Regions from separate parts of the Serpentinicella sp. ANB-PHB4 genome, predicted to be linked through region 1. Evidence: riboswitches for the same ligand, from Rfam matches in the RefSeq annotation. Region 1 holds a riboswitch; each other region holds the start of a gene.

The links. A riboswitch is a leader RNA that binds a small molecule or an ion and turns the genes downstream of it on or off. The one in region 1 is predicted to bind cyclic di-GMP.
Region 2: it holds a riboswitch for cyclic di-GMP, as region 1 does, so the genes downstream of both, RH915_RS05485 (Flp family type IVb pilin) here and RH915_RS05070 (hypothetical protein) in region 1, are expected to answer to the same signal.
Region 3: it holds a riboswitch for cyclic di-GMP, as region 1 does, so the genes downstream of both, RH915_RS01325 (GspE/PulE family protein) here and RH915_RS05070 (hypothetical protein) in region 1, are expected to answer to the same signal.
Region 4: it holds a riboswitch for cyclic di-GMP, as region 1 does, so the genes downstream of both, RH915_RS10425 (hypothetical protein) here and RH915_RS05070 (hypothetical protein) in region 1, are expected to answer to the same signal.

What each region holds. Positions count from the first base shown of each region.
Region 1 is NZ_JAVKGO010000004.1:115,076-119,419, reverse strand. It holds gene RH915_RS05085 (DUF421 domain-containing protein) at 1-263, shown strand, start outside; gene RH915_RS05080 (voltage-gated chloride channel family protein) at 381-1,691, opposite strand; gene RH915_RS05075 (DUF1657 domain-containing protein) at 1,830-2,036, opposite strand; cyclic di-GMP riboswitch class I at 2,337-2,424, shown strand; gene RH915_RS05070 (hypothetical protein) at 2,477-2,971, shown strand; gene RH915_RS05065 (DUF5667 domain-containing protein) at 3,007-3,678, shown strand; gene sigI (RNA polymerase sigma-I factor) at 3,881-4,344, shown strand, end outside.
Region 2 is NZ_JAVKGO010000005.1:7,270-11,613, reverse strand. It holds gene speD (adenosylmethionine decarboxylase) at 1-339, opposite strand, end outside; gene RH915_RS05490 (hypothetical protein) at 493-1,263, shown strand; cyclic di-GMP riboswitch class I at 1,369-1,454, shown strand; gene RH915_RS05485 (Flp family type IVb pilin) at 1,617-1,781, shown strand; gene RH915_RS05480 (A24 family peptidase) at 1,856-2,359, shown strand; gene RH915_RS05475 (TadE/TadG family type IV pilus assembly protein) at 2,364-2,765, shown strand; gene RH915_RS05470 (pilus assembly protein TadG-related protein) at 2,778-3,689, shown strand; gene cpaB (Flp pilus assembly protein CpaB) at 3,711-4,344, shown strand, end outside.
Region 3 is NZ_JAVKGO010000001.1:244,836-249,179, reverse strand. It holds gene RH915_RS01330 (type IV pilus twitching motility protein PilT) at 1-413, opposite strand, end outside; gene RH915_RS01325 (GspE/PulE family protein) at 425-2,110, opposite strand; cyclic di-GMP riboswitch class II at 2,196-2,278, opposite strand; gene RH915_RS01320 (PilW family protein) at 2,471-2,992, opposite strand; gene RH915_RS01315 (PulJ/GspJ family protein) at 3,012-3,338, opposite strand; gene RH915_RS01310 (hypothetical protein) at 3,377-4,344, opposite strand, start outside.
Region 4 is NZ_JAVKGO010000016.1:105-4,448, forward strand. It holds gene RH915_RS10410 (hypothetical protein) at 105-572, shown strand; gene RH915_RS10415 (ribonuclease domain-containing protein) at 634-816, shown strand; gene RH915_RS10420 (barstar family protein) at 835-1,341, shown strand; cyclic di-GMP riboswitch class I at 1,691-1,778, shown strand; gene RH915_RS10425 (hypothetical protein) at 1,766-2,128, shown strand; gene RH915_RS10430 (hypothetical protein) at 2,143-2,781, shown strand; gene RH915_RS10435 (hypothetical protein) at 2,852-3,196, shown strand; gene RH915_RS10440 (hypothetical protein) at 3,200-3,535, shown strand; gene RH915_RS10445 (CtsR family transcriptional regulator) at 3,779-4,237, shown strand; gene RH915_RS10450 (UvrB/UvrC motif-containing protein) at 4,249-4,344, shown strand, end outside.

The sequences.
Region 1 (4,344 bases):
AAGCGCAATCACTAACGCCTAATGATATGAATATAGTTACAAAGTACAAAGGTTTAAAAATACCTCTGGTCGTTGATGGAGAGGTTTACGAAGACAACTTACAAAAACTTAACTTAGATAAGAAGTGGCTTCAGCAGCAGTTGAAATTAAATAATGTAAATAACCTTGATGATGCATTTTATGTAGATATAAATACAGAAGGAAAACTCTGTATATCAAAATCAGATGAATCTACAGATTTTATAAAGGACTTTATTATTTAAAAAATACTTAAATAAATAAAGAAGTTGGATAACTCCTATATTGGGGTTTTGTATACTTATTCTATAAAAACCTTTAATAATGTAAGTAGGCAACTTCCTTAATTGAAATCAGTTTGGTTACTGAATTTTTTTGTCTTCCTCAATAGATTTTATCGTTTTTCCTGGAGGAATATTTAGCATTCTACTTTTAGGATCATATAGCTTTTGCGAAGCATAAATCCCATGATGCCCTGAAAATATAAAGCTAATAAAGCATGCTATAAAAAAATAGGTTATTCCTTCTCCGTTGAACATTTCTAAACTAAAAAGAAAAGCAGAAACAGGTGTGTTAGCTGCTCCGGAAAATATAGCAATCATACCTACAGCTGCAAGAAAAGAAGGAGGCATGCCTACTAATGGAGATAATGTATTTCCTAAGGTTGCACCCATAAAGAATAGAGGGATCACCTCACCACCACGGAACCCCATACCCATAGTAATTGCAGTGAATACAATTTTGGCTAGAAAAGCATAGGGAGGAACTTGCCCTTGAAAAGCTTGCTCAACCATTGGTAAACCTCTACCAAGGTAATCCCTAGAACCAATTAAGTAGGTTAATGCTATTATAATGAGTCCTCCAGTAAAGGCTCTTAGCATAAGATTTTTTAAATATTTATCAGATAGACTTTTTATTTCGTGCCGTAACTGACTATAAAGAACACTAGTAAATCCAAAAACAATGGCTAAAGCCATAATCTTCATAAGGTTTATAGCATTAATGTCGGGAATGTTTTGTATAATAAAGTGTTCATGATGCATTCCTAGTGCTGTTGCAACATAATGTCCTACAAAGCTTGCAACAAAACAGGGAATTAAAGCTTCATATTTAGTTCTACCTATGGTGATAGCCTCCATTCCGAAAATAGTACCGGCTATAGGGGCACCAAAAGCAGAACCAAAACCGCCACTTATCCCACTGATGATTAAAATTTTACGATCTATTCTGTTAATCTTAAATAGTCGGTTCACTCCCTCGGATATACTTGCACCCATCTGTATAGCGGCTCCCTCTCTTCCTGTTGAGCCTCCTAGTAGATGTGTGATAAAAGTACAGAAAAAGACGATAGGACCCATCCGTAAAGGAATTTCACCTTGCCCGTGATGAATATGTTCAAGAACCAAATCGTTTCCTTTGCGAGAACCTTTACCATAATACATGTAGATATAACCGATAATAATACCTCCAACAGGAAGTAGCAATAAGGTAAAGGGGTTTGCTTCTCGTATATCTGTTAGAAAGTCATTAAAATTTATTAGTACAGTTGATGTGAAACCTACAACTATACCAATTAGGCTCCCCCATAGAACCCACTTTGCAAGAGTAAAAATAAAAGTTATGTGCCTTACCTTCATTGTGTCAGTAAAAAACTTATTATTTAAACGACCCATAATAGTAGTGCTCCTTTGCTAGCTGGTCTATCAATACTGGTTAAAAAAATATAAAAAAGCTATATAGCTTTAAATTTACAACTTTTAAATTTAAAATTTAGTAGTTAAATGAAGGTACATTTTATATAACTATCTTAGTTAGCTGTTTTTGTTTAGATTATTATTTTCATTTAAGTACTCCAAACGTGCATTGAGAAACTGTACATGCTTTTCTATATCGCTTTTCATATTATTAAACATATCTTTCGCCTGTTGCTCCTCTGTAGATTGGGCCATTAGAGCATAGTTACCTTTAACGACTTCACAGTATGCAATTACTTTTTCTAAATCTGCCAGAACTGTCACTAAAGTCACCTCCCTTAAGATATTGTAACCAAACTATTTATAAAAAATGACATACAATTGGAAGATATAGATTACTGAAATATTTAGATCTAAGCTTTGCATATGTAAGTTGGTAATAAATAAAACAACTAATAAAATAGTCTCTTATTTTAAGTTATTAAAAATTATTAAAGAGAAATAAAAATTATATTAAGAATAAAAGAAAAGTATCTTCTTAAATATAAAACTAAAAATTTAGAAAAAAATCTTTAAAGCCCCCTTAAAATTTAAGGACTATTCGTATAGATAGTAAAACAGCATATAAAAATAAGGCAAAACCATTGAAAGGTGGTGACGCAAAACTACAGGGACTACGGGTCATTTATACCCTTGTTAGCCAGTTGCACAAATATAAAACAATAAGAGCTTATTTGCTTTTAGAAAGCGTTTGAGGTGAATTCATGGTAAAAAATAAAGTTTTTCTTTTAACATTAATATTGATACTTTTGATAGCATCCGGTTGCTCAAAGAAACATGTTGATACAGAAAATCAAAATATTCAAGAGAAAGCAGTTTTATATGAGAATATAGATTTAGGTTTTAGAGTATTTGAATCATCTCAGTGGAATGTGGGAGAAGAGTCAACTAATGGATCATTTAATGTTACCTTTGAAAACAATAAGTTAAAAGCCATTGTCACAATTCTTACAAGTGAAAAAAGTGTTGACGAAATTAAAAATGACTTAAAAACAGGAACAAGAAAAGCAAATATAATTCAAGACACAAAGGATTCCTTAATCTTTGAATCAGAAAGGAAGGAAAGTATCCGAACAGAAATCTACATAAAAGATAATCGAGCTAATAAAGGAATTATTACCTTTATGACCCCTGTTAAAGACTACGAAAACAACAAAGACGCGATTGATGAGTTTAGAAGAAATCTTCAATTCTTCTAATTAATATTATAAGAAAAATAGAAAGGATGGTTTATATGAAAAAGCTAATTGTTACTAGTATGGTAGGGGTTTTATTGATAAGTGGAACAGTGTATGCTGATGAACAACAAGAAGTTCTAACCCCAGAGTCAGAGTTATACGAAACGATCCGATTGATTGAAAATAATGAATATGAGCTGACAGAGGCATATGAAGAGAAGGCTCTTTTACAAGATGAATACGCTGATAGGCGTCTGGAGGAAATGGAAGAAGTACTAAAGGAAGAGGATCAGGAAGCTGCTGAGAGATTGATAGAAGATTATAATGAACACATAGAGGAAATCAATAAAAATCTTGAGTTAGGAAGAGGGCTTGGGAATGACATAACTAATGTAGAGTCTTTAGTCGCACAAAATTCTTTAAAACGCAGCGAAAACCTTTCCACTCTTTTAGAAAGAGAAGATATCCCCGAGGAAGCTAAAGAAGGTATTTCAAAAGCTATAGAAAATCAAAACCAAGTAAGTGAACGCTTAGCGGAAGCTTTAGAAAAAGCTAGTCAGGCAAGAGAACAGGCTGAAGAAAGAGCAAATGAAGCCAGAGAACAAGCTGAAGAAAGAAACACTCAAGCGAGAGAACAAGCTGAAGAAAGAGCGGTTGAAGCGAGAGAACAAGCTGAAGAAAGAGCTAATCAAGGCAGAGGGAGAGCTAAGGAAAGAGAAGAAAGATAAATTATATCTAATGAATTTTGGACAATTAAATACAAAAATTGGAGATAGGCTGAAGTACTAAAAATTAAGACAAATAGTAGAAACCATTTTAAAATTGTAGTAGACTAAATGCCATAAGCTAAATGATTAAATTCTAGTGCTTATGGCATTTAATATAAATACTAGAGGGTCAACAAAAACGTCACAGTAGGAGTTATTATAAATGGCTGATAAATCTATCTTTCAACAATTCATTATACAAGCGAAAAATGGAAGTGAAATAGCCCGTGAAAATATTATTTCTTACTACAAGCCATATATCATTAACACTGTTGGACATCTAAGTAAAAGGTATATTACTTGGAGTGATGAAGAAGCCAGTATTGGCCTTATTGCATTCAACCGAGCCATTGACAGTTACGATGACCAAGGGGGCAGATCCTTCCTCAATTATGCCTATCTCCTAATTAAAAGAGATTTGATCGACTATTATAGACGGGAAAAACCAAGACAACACATTTCGATGAATTATAGTACAGAAAAAAACGATATTACTAATAATCAAATGGAAGTTAAGAACTCCTTTGAGTCTTTTCATCAAACACAAGAAACACAGGATTTGGTAGAAGAAATTTTAGAATTAGACCGTAATCTAAATTTGTTTGGCATTTCATTTGAAGAACTTGA
Region 2 (4,344 bases), on a different contig from region 1:
AGAATTAGGCAGTGGGCCAGGGGCTTCATCAGATTCATCAAAGTGTTCTGTATTTTCATGATTAATTTCCTCTTCAGAAACTAGAATAGTAACACTAGCACCCTGAGGATCATAATCTTGCTTAGCGATATTTAAAACATTTGCTCCAATAATATTTGCAACATTGGTCAAAATATTAGTAAGTCTATCTGCATTATACTGCTCATCAATATACTCGATATAACCTTTACGATCTTCTTCAGTTTTGGCATAGCATATATCGTAAATATTAAAACTCAAAGTTTTTGTTAAATTATTGAAGCCATAAAGTTTAAGCTTCTTTATAGATTTAATTTTCATTTATTAAGCACCTCATTTTTATATATTTTGCATTATAGAACATATATGTATTATTCCATAATACAATAATTTTTATTAGGTGTATAGATATTATCGACAAAAAAATACTTTTTGAATATTTGAAATTAAGTAATATAGATGGGAGATATAAAGGTGAGAATACAGTACACGAGAAGATGGGTTAATTTAGTTACTTTTATATTACTAATTATTACAAATATATTAGCTAATTATTTAAAACTTAATAATCAAACAACGGGTGAAGTAGCAGATAAATTCCCTACTTATTTTGTGCCTGCCTCATTTACTTTCTTAATTTGGGGATTAATATATCTTCTGTTATTATCTTTTACTATATATCAATTTAAACGAAGGAATAAAAGAAACCCATATATAGTCGCAGTAGGGTACTGGTTTTCTTTAAGCAATATTTTAAGCAGTTTATGGTTAGTTTTGTGGCACTACGAAGTTATTGTATACGCTTTCTTTACAATGATTGCTTTAACTATAACATTAGTAAAAATCTATTATAATATTATTACCTGCAGGTACAGAGCGAAATTAACGGATAATATATTAGTTAAAGTACCTTTTACTATGTATCTCTCATGGATTAGTTTTGCAACAATTGCCAATTTAGATATTCTTTTGTACTCGTTAGATTGGAATCAATGGGGTTTATCTAAAGAAGCTTGGTTTATTGTATTATTAGGACTCGTAACAATGCTTATATCCTTTCTACTGTTATTTAGAAAAGATATGATATTTTGGTTAGTTTTTGCATGGGGATTTTGGGGAATAAGAAGTCGTTTCCATGATGTTGGATTAATAAGAAAAAGCATAACAGTAGCATTCATTGTGATAACCCTGTTTTGGGTATTAACTTTCATCAAAAAGAGAAAAGATAGAAATATCTTTCGTTAATCCCAAAAAATATTAGTACTCTAGGCTTATCAAATTTAGGTATAATGATTGATTTACTCCAATGCATTATATGAATATAATGTAACTAAGAACAAAGCACAACTAAATAATCATTGGCAAAGCTACTGAAAGGTAGTGACGCAAAGCTAAAGGGGCTAAGGTGGTTTCCACTATGCCAGCCAGTTGCGAGGGTATATCATTAAGCATCCTGTACTAACAACCCCACTCGTCAACTGATGAGTGGGGTATTTTGTTAACAGGTAAACATTTTTCGAAATGTACCCCAGCGGCTGTTCATCCTAAGCAAGAGCGTAAGATGAGCAAAAAAACAAAATTTTAAGGGGGTAAGATTTATGAAATTATTTAAAAGATTATGGAAAGAAGAAGCAGGTCAAGGAATGACAGAATATGGGCTAATCATAGGGATCATTTCAGTAGTACTTATAACTGTATTAGTAGCCTTTAGAGGAAAACTAACGGAAATATTTGAATCTATTACCAACAGCACAGAGATATAGTGATGAGATAATGCTCTAGAAAAGGCCCTACTGAATCAGTAGGGCCAATTTTTTCACAAAAGGAAGTGTTTCTTATGATTAACGTAGTACTTATATTAATAGTACTAATTTGTCTAGTAACTGACTTAAAAGAAAGAAAAATATACAATAGTCTATTATTACCAGGAGTAATCTTCGGAATGGTATTAAATATATATGAATTAGGCTTTGAGGGCGCTCTACTTACTTTATCCGGGTTTGTATTGGGATTGATATTACTAATTGTTCCTTTTTATTACAATGGCATAGGTGGTGGAGATGTCAAATTACTAGCTACAATTGGAGCCATAAAGGGACCGGAATTTGTTTTTTATACATTTATAATTATGGGTGTAGCTGGTGGTGCTATAGCACTGGGCATTCTAATATATTACAAGAGTTTGTTAAGTACTTCAAAAGGTTTATTAACGGGAGTTAAAGTAATGATTACATCTAAGTTCAGTGTAATGTCATTTAACAATGATGAAAAAAAATACTCGTTTCCATATGGTGTGCCTATTGCTATTGGTGCAATTGTTGGGCTTATAATATTGGGGTGATTAGATGATTAACCTATTTAAAAAAAATAATGAAGGGCAAGCATTAGTAGAGTTAGCATTAGTTTTACCAATCCTATTGCTATTAGTTTTTGGAATAATAGAATTTGGTAGGGTTTTTGGCACATATCTAATGGTAACCCACAGTGCAAGAGAGGGTGCTAGGGCAGCAGCAGTGGGTGCATTAGACGAAGAGATAAAGGCTTTAGTCGAGGAACGAACCTCTGCATTACATCTAAATAAAGATAAAGTAAATATTCATATTACACCAGGTGAAATATATAGAAGTAGAGGGGATGGTATTTCTATACAGGTTGAGTATCCTCTTAAAATACACCTACCCATCATTTCGATTTTTATAGGTGATTCATATAATGTCAAATCTCATATTACCATGCGTATGGAGTAGGAGGTGGATATGATGAAAAAAATAAATAGAATTCTTGAAAATGAAGAAGGTAGTGCACTAATAATTGTAGCAATACTAATGATTGTTTTTATTGGATTTGTGGCCCTTGTAGTTGATGCGGGCCTATTATACCTAAATAAATTTCAAATAACAAATGCCACTGATTCAGCTGCGTTAGCAGCAGTTCAAGAACTTCCACATAATCCATACAGAGCTGTTGAGGTTGGAAAATCATTTGGAGAGAAAAATGGGCTACATGAAAGTACTATTTTAATTGATATAATTAATAATAATCATTCCGTTAAAGTTACGACTAAACGTAGGGTAGAATTTCTATTTGCGAAGGTTTTAGGCTTCTCAACAGGACAAGTAGAAGCTGTTGCTATAGCAGATGTTGCCCCAATCGTTGGACTAAGAGGGGCTGTACCATTAGGGGTAGAAGACTATGATTTCACTTTTGGGCATCAATACACTTTAAAAGTGGGTGCCGGTGATGGAGATACAGGGTGGTTCGGCGCACTTGCTCTTTCAAAGCCCGGGGCAAGGATATATGAAGATAACTTAACCTATGGATTTGACGGCGTCATTCGCGTTGGTGACATTTTAGATGTAGAAACAGGAAACATGTCAAATCCAACCAAAAGAGCAATAGATTACAGAATTGCCCAATGCAATCATATTCCTTATTGTACTTCAGATAATTTTGACCCAAATTGTCAAAGACTTCTTAAGGTGCCAGTCATAGAATTTAAGAGTCATAGACAAGTTGAAGTTTTAGGTTTTGCAATATTTTTAGTTGATGAAGTAAAAGGTCAAGGTAACGAAAGCATTATAACAGGTAAATTTATAAAAACAACAATATCAGGTGAAATAGATATAAATGGAAAAGATTATGGTTTATATGGAACAAAACTATCTTATTAAGTTATTAAAGGGGGATCGACGATGAAGAATAAAGTAGTGTTTCTTTTAGCTATAGTTTTTGGATTAGCAACTGCTTTGATGACTTTTTCCTATTTAAACAATTTAAAACAGTCTGTTGATAATACTGAGTATATAGAAATTATTGTGGCGAAAGAAAATATACAAGAAAGAACCGTTGTAACTATGAACATGATTGAAAGAAAAACCATACCCGTACAATATATGGACTCAAATCAGATTACAAGCTCAAAAGAAGTTGTTGGAAAAATTACTTTAACAACACTTAGTAAAGGTCAAAGTATTTTTCAAAGTCACATTATTGAAAAAGGGGACTATAAAGAAGGACTGGCATATATGATTCCACAAGGAAAGAGAGCTATGTCAGTTCCAGTAGATGAAGTTAGTGGTGTTTCAGGATTGATAAAGCCTGGAAATAAGGTTGACGTTATAACAACGATAGCTATAGGGGAAGAAGTTCAGGTACCACATTCTGTAGTAGTACTTCAAAATATAGAGGTTCTTGCTATAGGTAGAGACTTAAATATAAAAGTCGGAGAAAATGCTCAAAATCCTACAGAGGCAAGAACAGCTACTTTAGCAGTAACATTAGAAGAGTCTTTACCTTTACAAATGGCAACACAGCGTGGAACAATTA
Region 3 (4,344 bases), on a different contig from region 1:
GTAGATTTACCACTTCCCGTAGGGCCTGTTACTAGAATTAACCCCCGTCTTTTTCTTGCTAAATCCTTTACGGAATCTGGTAGCTTAAGTTCCTCAAAGGAGGGTATTTTCCCAGCTACAACCCTAACTGCCATACCGTAACTACCTCGCTGTTTGTACATATTTATCCTGAAACGGCCTAGACTAGATAAGGAGTAGGATAGATCCAACTCTCCATTTTCGTTTAGTTCTTTGAACTGCTGATGGTTCAGTAGTTGTTTTACCAAATCTTCTGTATCTTTTGGTAATAATGCATTCTCTTTTAATCGTTCTAAGTCCCCATTAATTCTGATAACCGGTGGAACACCAACGGTTATGTGCAAGTCAGAAGCACCGGCATTTAGTGTTTTTTCTAGTAATGCTATAGCATTCATGCGTATCCCCCTTAATCCAAGCTATAGGCCACTCTTATTACTTCATCAGTGGTTGTGATCCCCTGTAGTGCTAATTGTACGCAGTTTTGTTTTAGGGTAATCATACCTTGATTTACTGCCGCATCTCTAATCTCGTCTATTGTGGCTTCTTTATCTATTAATATTCTTAAATCTTTATTAATTGCCATCACTTCGTGTATAGCAATTCTCCCCTTATACCCCGTTTCGTTACAATGGCGACACCCAGTACCTTTATGTAAGGTTACTGTTTCATCTGCCTGTTTATATAATAATTCTTTTTGTAATGGATCTGCTTGAAAGGATATTTTGCATTTTTCACAAATCCTTTTTACTAGTCTTTGGGCAACAACACCCACTAATGACGATGATACCAAATAAGATTCTAGCCCCATATCTACAAGTCTAGTTACGGTTGATGCTGTATCATTGGTATGCATTGTACTTAATACTAAATGACCTGTAATAGAGGCTTTTACGGCTATCTGTGCGGTTTCTGCATCACGAATTTCTCCAATCATAATGATGTCAGGATCTTGCCTCAAAATAGACCGTAGTGCGTTTGCAAAGGTCATACCAGCTTTATTGTTTACCTGAACCTGATTGATTCCATTAATTTGATTTTCAACTGGGTCTTCGACGGTAACAATGTTTTTATCTGGTGTACTTATTTCTTGTAGGGTTGTATACAGGGTGGTACTTTTACCACTACCGGTTGGTCCTGTTACAAGAATAATCCCGTTAGGATTTTTAATTATATGATCAAATAACTTTAGGTTATGATCTGTAAAGCCTAGCTGTTCCTTTGTCATATTGAAATTTTCTCTGTCAGAAATTCTTATAACAATTTTTTCTCCATGCACTGTTGGTAATACTGAAATACGTAGGTCAATGGGTTTATCTTCAACATGGGTTTCAATACGACCGTCTTGAGGAATTCTTTTTTCTGCAATATCCATTTTTCCCATAATTTTAATACGGGTGGCAATAGCTGAGTGGGTTGATTTTTCTGGCTTCATTATTTCCTGTAAGTCACCGTCGATTCTTACCCGGACTTTTACATGGTCCTCAAAGGGTTCTATATGTATGTCACTTGCCCTCATTTTTACCCCTTGTTTTATAAGGGAGTTAACAATCCGAACTATCGGGGCATTGTTAACTTCACTGAGGGTTTCGTCGTCAATGTCTTCTTCATTTATATCAAAACTTTGTTTAAACTCTTTAAAGGCGTCCTCCGCTGTGTCTTTTTCATAGTACTGATTTATTGCGGATAAAATTTCCTGCTTAGTAGCTATTACCGGCTCTACATCAAAACCCGTGGCGATTTTAATATCATCTAAGGCGAAAATATTAAGGGGATCTGTCATTGCAACGGTTAATTGATTATCCTTTCTATCAATAGCAATTAAAAAGTATCTTTTCGCTAATTTTTCATCTATTAAAATTGGTATTTCTGGATCGATAAAGGTTTGGTTTAAATCAACATAAATAAAACCTAGCTGTCTTTCGAGGGTTTCAACAACCTGTTTTTCCGTTACGAAGTTTTCATCTACTAGGATTTCTCCTAGTTTTTTCCCTGTTACTTTCTGTAAGTGAAGAACATGGTAGAGCTGCTCAGTTGTAATATGACCCGCTTCTATGAGTAAATCTCCTAATCGTTTCCGTTTAGAATTGTTCATGAGCCCCTCCTTATTGATGTGAATTTTAACATATTAGTGGTTTAATATTCTGATATTTGTTGTTTAAAAAAACCAAAAACATTTAGGTATTTTTGGTCGGTTACGCCACTACATCCTCACAGCTTAAGCGTCCAAATACACCTGTGATTCATCTGTTCCTAAGTTAGCCTCAAATTAAAAATACTTTAGGCAAACTTTTTTATCAAGTTGTTTGTATATCAAGCACTTTTATTTGGAAAATTTATACTTTGCATGCTTTTCCTTGAGAATTTTGCTTCTTTTTTGTATATTATTCTACACTGCTGTAGGATTCCCTTCTCAAAAAAGTGAATTTATATAGGTAAAATATGTTATTGTATATCACTTCGAAAATTTTATGACGTTGCCTTTGTTTTCCGTATCTAGTTTTGCGTTGGTTAATGCTACTTTTGTAGTCAGACTAAAGCTTTCGTTGTTTTTGTTTCCATTTAGTTCGATTTTTAATAAATTATCACTACTAGAAAATATCTCTTGATCATCTATTTGTACATTTTTTAATAAGGAATGTTTTTCCCCTGTGGATGCTTTATACTTGAGCTCCCCGTTTTTATAATAAATATAATTGTAGCCTTGTTCCAAGCTTTGTTCGAAGTCTTGTTCGAAATCCTGAATATTTCCCTGTAAATCTACACTTCCTGCATTCCTTACTTCCCTTGTTATAAATTGGGTAGCAAACCTTAGGTCTGATTGTATTTGATACTGTTGATCACTTCTACTAAATGCTGTAATACCAAAGGAAAACATGGAAATCGTTAGTCCACCAATTATCGAAACAATTGCCATGGCAACAATTAATTCTACCAATGTAATGCCTTTGTTATTTTTGATAATTTTTTTATACATAAGTGGCTAACTCCTTTCCTTATTGTTCATTCGGTACAAATGGTACAAAGTATTTTATATTTCCTTCTTTGATCCAAGTTCCGTTAACTTTAATTTTTCCGTCTTCTTTGTCGCCAAAACGTATTGTCATTGATTCAACTTCGCCATCTGAGGTTCCTGCACTAATGGCAGATTCAATTTCTTGCTGGGCTTCAAATGCTACGGTTGTACGGTGGCCCCCACGAAAAACATGTCTAAATCCAAAGGTCAAAATAGGAATGAGACTCACCATGATTAGACCGATAAGTGCTAAGGAAACCAATACTTCAATTAGTGTAAGGCCTTTTTGATTCATTTGTTTTTTCATGGTGGGCATTCTCCTTTCAGGGTTGATTTAAAATTAAACTAATTTATATAAACCTTTCGATCATGGGAATAAGTTATAGTTGCATCACCTGAGGGTATTGGTTCTAAATCACCATCTTCATTACCGAAAGAAGGATGTGTTACAGAGGAGCCACTTTGAATCCTTACATCCCCTTTGGCATAAATCGAACCCGTTAGGTTTCCACCTGTATTAAGTAATGTCTCTATATTAGACTCATTAATAATATTTATATTTGCTCCACTTCCACCGACCGTAAGCTGAACAGTATTGCTTCTGTTGTGTAGAATAACTTTTGTATTCCCTGTTGTTCTAATACTTGCGTGGGCATTTGTGATTTGAAATCCATTAGTTTCTAATAATAACGTTCCATTACCAGTAACCTCAATATCGATAGGGGCACCAGCTAATGCAGCTCCTATATTAACTAAATTATTAATTTTTATAAAAAGCACATTGTTTTTATTAGCACCTGTATCAATGATGACTTTTGTTCCTGCCCCTAAACCCCAATTTGAGAACACCGAATGATTTGGATATTCTATTTTCTTTTCACTTATTGGAGGCCATGTGGGGGTTGGGAGCTGAAGCTGTTCTTCATTAATTGGATGTATATCCTCATCAAAGCTTGTTGAGGATGGTATTTCAGGGAAAATAACTTCCCCACCATCTACCTCCCCGTTTACCACTGGTTCAACGTTGTTTCTATTACCATCTAGTGTTCGAACGTTACCATTGATGACTCCAGCACCTAATATATTTCCCCTAGTAGCAATTGCATAATCAAAACCAGAGTTAACTGATTCACCTTCGGAACCTTTACCCATTAACTTTATAACCACAGTTTCACTGGTTGTACCTTTACCAAATTCTACTGTTGCTGTTGATTCAATGATGATGTTGTCGCTATCTTTTTCTACTTCAATGTCAATATTTTCACCTACTACATTTCCTTCTTTTTCAAGAATATTATTAATTTCATCTGGTT
Region 4 (4,344 bases), on a different contig from region 1:
CTGTTTTAAATAAACCAATACGACAAAAAAATGAAAATAAATAACATAAGTTTGGTATATAATGGAGTAAAAAGTCGCCGTCCCAATTACACCATGGGGCTCTGATGGATGCGCTTAGCTCAGGAGGCGGAGGAGGTGGAGGCAGTCCCCCACCCCCAACGAGAGAAGAGCGAAGGGATAGCTTTAATAGTGGTGCAGGAAGAAGGCCTTCAGGTGGGGCGAGCAATACAATAATTCTTTACGACCCCTCGAAAGAAGCAGCTAGAGAAGATGCATTAAGACAACAGTACAACAGTGCAGATAATTTTTGGCAGAGAGGTTTAGTAGTTGGAAAAGCAGCTATCAATTCATGGGGGAAAAGATACAGATATGCGAAAGCTAACTATCAAGCTAATATATATAATAGAACTGGTATAAGTCCAAATGTATCAGGGGCCGCTTTGGATACAGCAGCTTTTTATGCCGGTGGGAATGTGCTGTTTGGTGGTGTAGCTAGTGGAGTTAGGTCTTTAAGGGGTATAGGCGGGAATGTAGGAGGTAATGTTAGTGTTCCCCAAAAGGCTAAAATATAGTTAATCAAATACAAAAAAATAGAGGTGTAGCTCCCAGGGGTGGGGTTATAAAGGTGGCAGAGTGTTTAAAAATGATGGTAGGGGTGGTGGTCAGGTTCTACCAAAAAAAACAACATACAGAGAATATGATGTTAATCGATATATAAAAGGGCAAAATAGGGGCGGAGAAAGGGTAGTTATAGGAAAAGATGGATCAGCGTGGTATACTAATGATCATTATAAAACTTTTACTCGAATAAAATAATGTAATTGGGGTGTTAATTTGTTATTAAGGTTAAATGAACCATATTTTCATGTAGTGGTGGGAGCGGAAACAGAATTTATTGAGTTTTTAAAGTACAGACAAGTTACTTATAAATCAACAGTTGTTTCAAATCTTATTAAGGGTGATAGTTGTAAAACGACAAATGATTTTTATGATGAATTTTCTAGGGTTTTGCAATTTCCGGATTATTTTGGGTACAACCTTTCGGCCTTTGACGAGTGTTTAAATGATTTAGAATGGATTGAGGCAGATGGATATGGCTTATTTGTGAGCAATGCTCATCTTCTTCTAGTTGATAATGCAAAAGTACTAGAAGCAGTAATTAAATTATTGCATAACGCAGCGAGGGAATGGGCTAACGGTAGAGAATTTGATGAATTTGGAACTCCCCCTACTCCATTTCATATATTCTTACACTGTCCGATTGAAAATCAAAAGGAAATAAGGTTGCGGTTAAATAAAGCAGGGGTTAGTGAAGTTGAGGTTGAAAAAATAGTTCTATGATAGTGAGTTATATAATATTTGTGAATTGAAATTAGTTTTTTAAGATCTTAAGGGATATTAATTCCTTAAGGTCTTTTTAAACTTATAACGAAAAATCATTTAGAATAAATACAAATAGAGGACAGTAACTTTTATACCATCATATATGGAAAATATTTTGACATAAAAAGAGTAGTAATAATAAAAGATTAAAGGCAAAGGAATCTACAAATTATGGAAATAATAGGAATAAATAAAAATAAAACTATTGGTATATATTTAAAAAATTACTAATTAATTGAAGGATTTTTAAATAATTTGTCAAATATGGTATAGGTCAATAAAATTGCATGATAATTTTAAAACTATAAAAAGAAAAAGGCAAACCTGCTGAAAAGCGGGGGCGCAAAGCCACAGGTCTAAGGTAGATCTTCTGCTATGATGGTTGGGTTGCCGAATAGGTTACAAGTACCGACACCACAGTTACCGCAAAATTAATATCACTGTTACCCTAAAGCAGCCTGAATCATTTTGGCTGCTTTTTGTTTTTACCTTTATCTCTAGAAGGAATGTTGGATATGGCAGAGAATTTGCAGCGGCAGTAACAGTAGATGCAGGCATTACAGTGGGCTCATCTGTTGCAGGTGCTATGATAGCCGGTGCTATGGCAGGTTCTTTTGCTCCAGGAGTCGGCACTATATTTGGAGCGGTAGTAGGCTTAAGTGCAGGCTTAATAGCTAATGCAACTATAAGAAAACCTGCTATAAATCAAGTGAATTCATTTTTCGGTCGATTCAGAGCAAGGTAGGAAGGTGATGAACAATGCATAAGATTATAGAAGAAAAGCTAGATTCATGTATAGTTGTCAAAAATCAAAGGTATGAATTAAAACTTAAAATTTTTGAGCCTACTGAAATTAGAAAGTTAATACCCTGTTTATTTGTTAGCAGCTTATTTCCTGTATTTTTTCTACTTTTTATACCTCCATCTCCAAGTGAGTGGATTTCTTTTAATAAAATTATTTTTATTCCGTATACTTTGTTAAGTGTTTTATTGTTTGTTTTTGCACAAAGGTTTAGAATTACTTTATTTTCTTATATGTCTTTTAGTAATACTCTAATCACACTAAACTTTTTAGTTTTAGGTTTACAAGCAATGAATCAATTAAATCTAAAGTCAATTGTAATAATAGGGGTGACATATGGAATAAATTTAATTTTAATTATTTTAAATAGAGAAAAAATATTAATCTGGGTAACTAACTCAGGCGGAAATGAAATAATATTTCCAGTGATGGTAGCTACTATAGGAGCAATTGCAGGAAGGATCATTTACTTATTTGTTCCAGATTTAGCACTCACAATAGGCGGTTTAGTTTTCGTTTTTTCCTCTTATATATTTTTAATAGGTATCCCTTTGAATTTATATAAGTGGTACTTATTGAAGAAAGAAGGTCTATAGGAGTTGGCTAAGCCAACTCCTTACTTATAAGGTTTTAAAAAACAAGCTCTGTCGATATCGCGAAACAGTAATGGCGACTACAGGTGCTTTTGCTGCGGGAATAGATCTTTTTGGCAGACTAAAAGGAGTTACAAAAACATCAGCAGTAACTATATCAAGTAGATTTTTAAGAAGAACTGCCGTAGTTGGTGCAGCATTAAACGTATTAGATGGGATAAATGATTTTAATAGAGGAAAAAGAAGAAGAGGAGCAGGAAAGATATTAGCTGGGGGAGCAATGGCTGTTGGTTTAGTTGCTGGGGCAGTAACGGCGCCAGTATGGGCCCCTTATGCTGTGGCTGGTGGAGCCGTAGTTGGTACCGGAATTGCTACCTACGATGCAATCCAAGCTTGGAGAAGGAGAAGGAGGGGTTAACAGATGAAATGGGCTAAACATTTGACAAAAGAACATAAACAAACAGATAAATATAAGGTGTGTATAAGTATATACTTTGGTTCATGGGGCTTTCTGCTTATGGGTATTTTTAATGTACTATGCATGACTTACATAATAATAGACACTATAATAGACACTCAAAGAATAATTATTGAAGAAGTTAGATTGATCGCGCTTGGGATAGGTTTTATATATATTGGTATAGAAATACAAAAGGTTTTTAGAAATGATATACCAAAGTTAGATTGGGACGAAGTTATAGAGGAAGAACGGGCAGAAAAGGAGAAAAGGAAACAGAATAAAAAGAAGTGGTTTTAAAAAAGGGGCTATTAACAATGGAGGAAATATGAAATTTCCTTAGATAAATACATATAAAAGATATGCTTATTTAAAAAAGATCGGTATCTAAATGTTAATAACTCATTTAGATACCGACCTTTTTTTATTAATGGTTTAAACAACTTATTTTATGGAAATATATTTAAATAGGTATTGAAAAAAAATAAAAAATTATTTATAATAAATTTAAAAGTCAAAGAAAGTCTAAAAGGGGTGTCATCAATGCCGAGGATGAGTGATGTAATAGAAGCATTTATTAAAGAATTGTTTCAGGAAGGCAGTTATCAAACTGTTGAAATACAGCGAAATGAATTAGCAAAATATTTTGATTGTGCCCCATCACAAATAAGCTATGTTTTAACGACTAGATTTACCCTAGGTCAAGGGTATCGTATCGATAGTCAAAAAGGTGGGGGAGGTCATATTAGAATCAGTAGGATATTGGTAGATACAAATGCTCAGGCATATAGAATAATTTGTGATCAAATTGGAAGTGAAATCAGTAAAAATCAAGCGGAAGCGTTACTTCGGCATCTATATGAGCAAAAGCATATAAATGTAAGGGAGTTAAATATTATAAAAGCAGCCATCGATGATCAAGTAATTAGCACACCTTTAAATATAAAGGATAAACTAAGGGCAAAAATCATGAAAAGTATTATAGCTGTCGTATTGGAATAGGAGGGGTTATTTTGTTGTGTCAAGAGTGTAATAAAAATCAAGCCACTGTTCATTTAACCAAGGTTGTTCAAGGAAGAAAGGCTGAAATGCATCTATGTGATGTATGT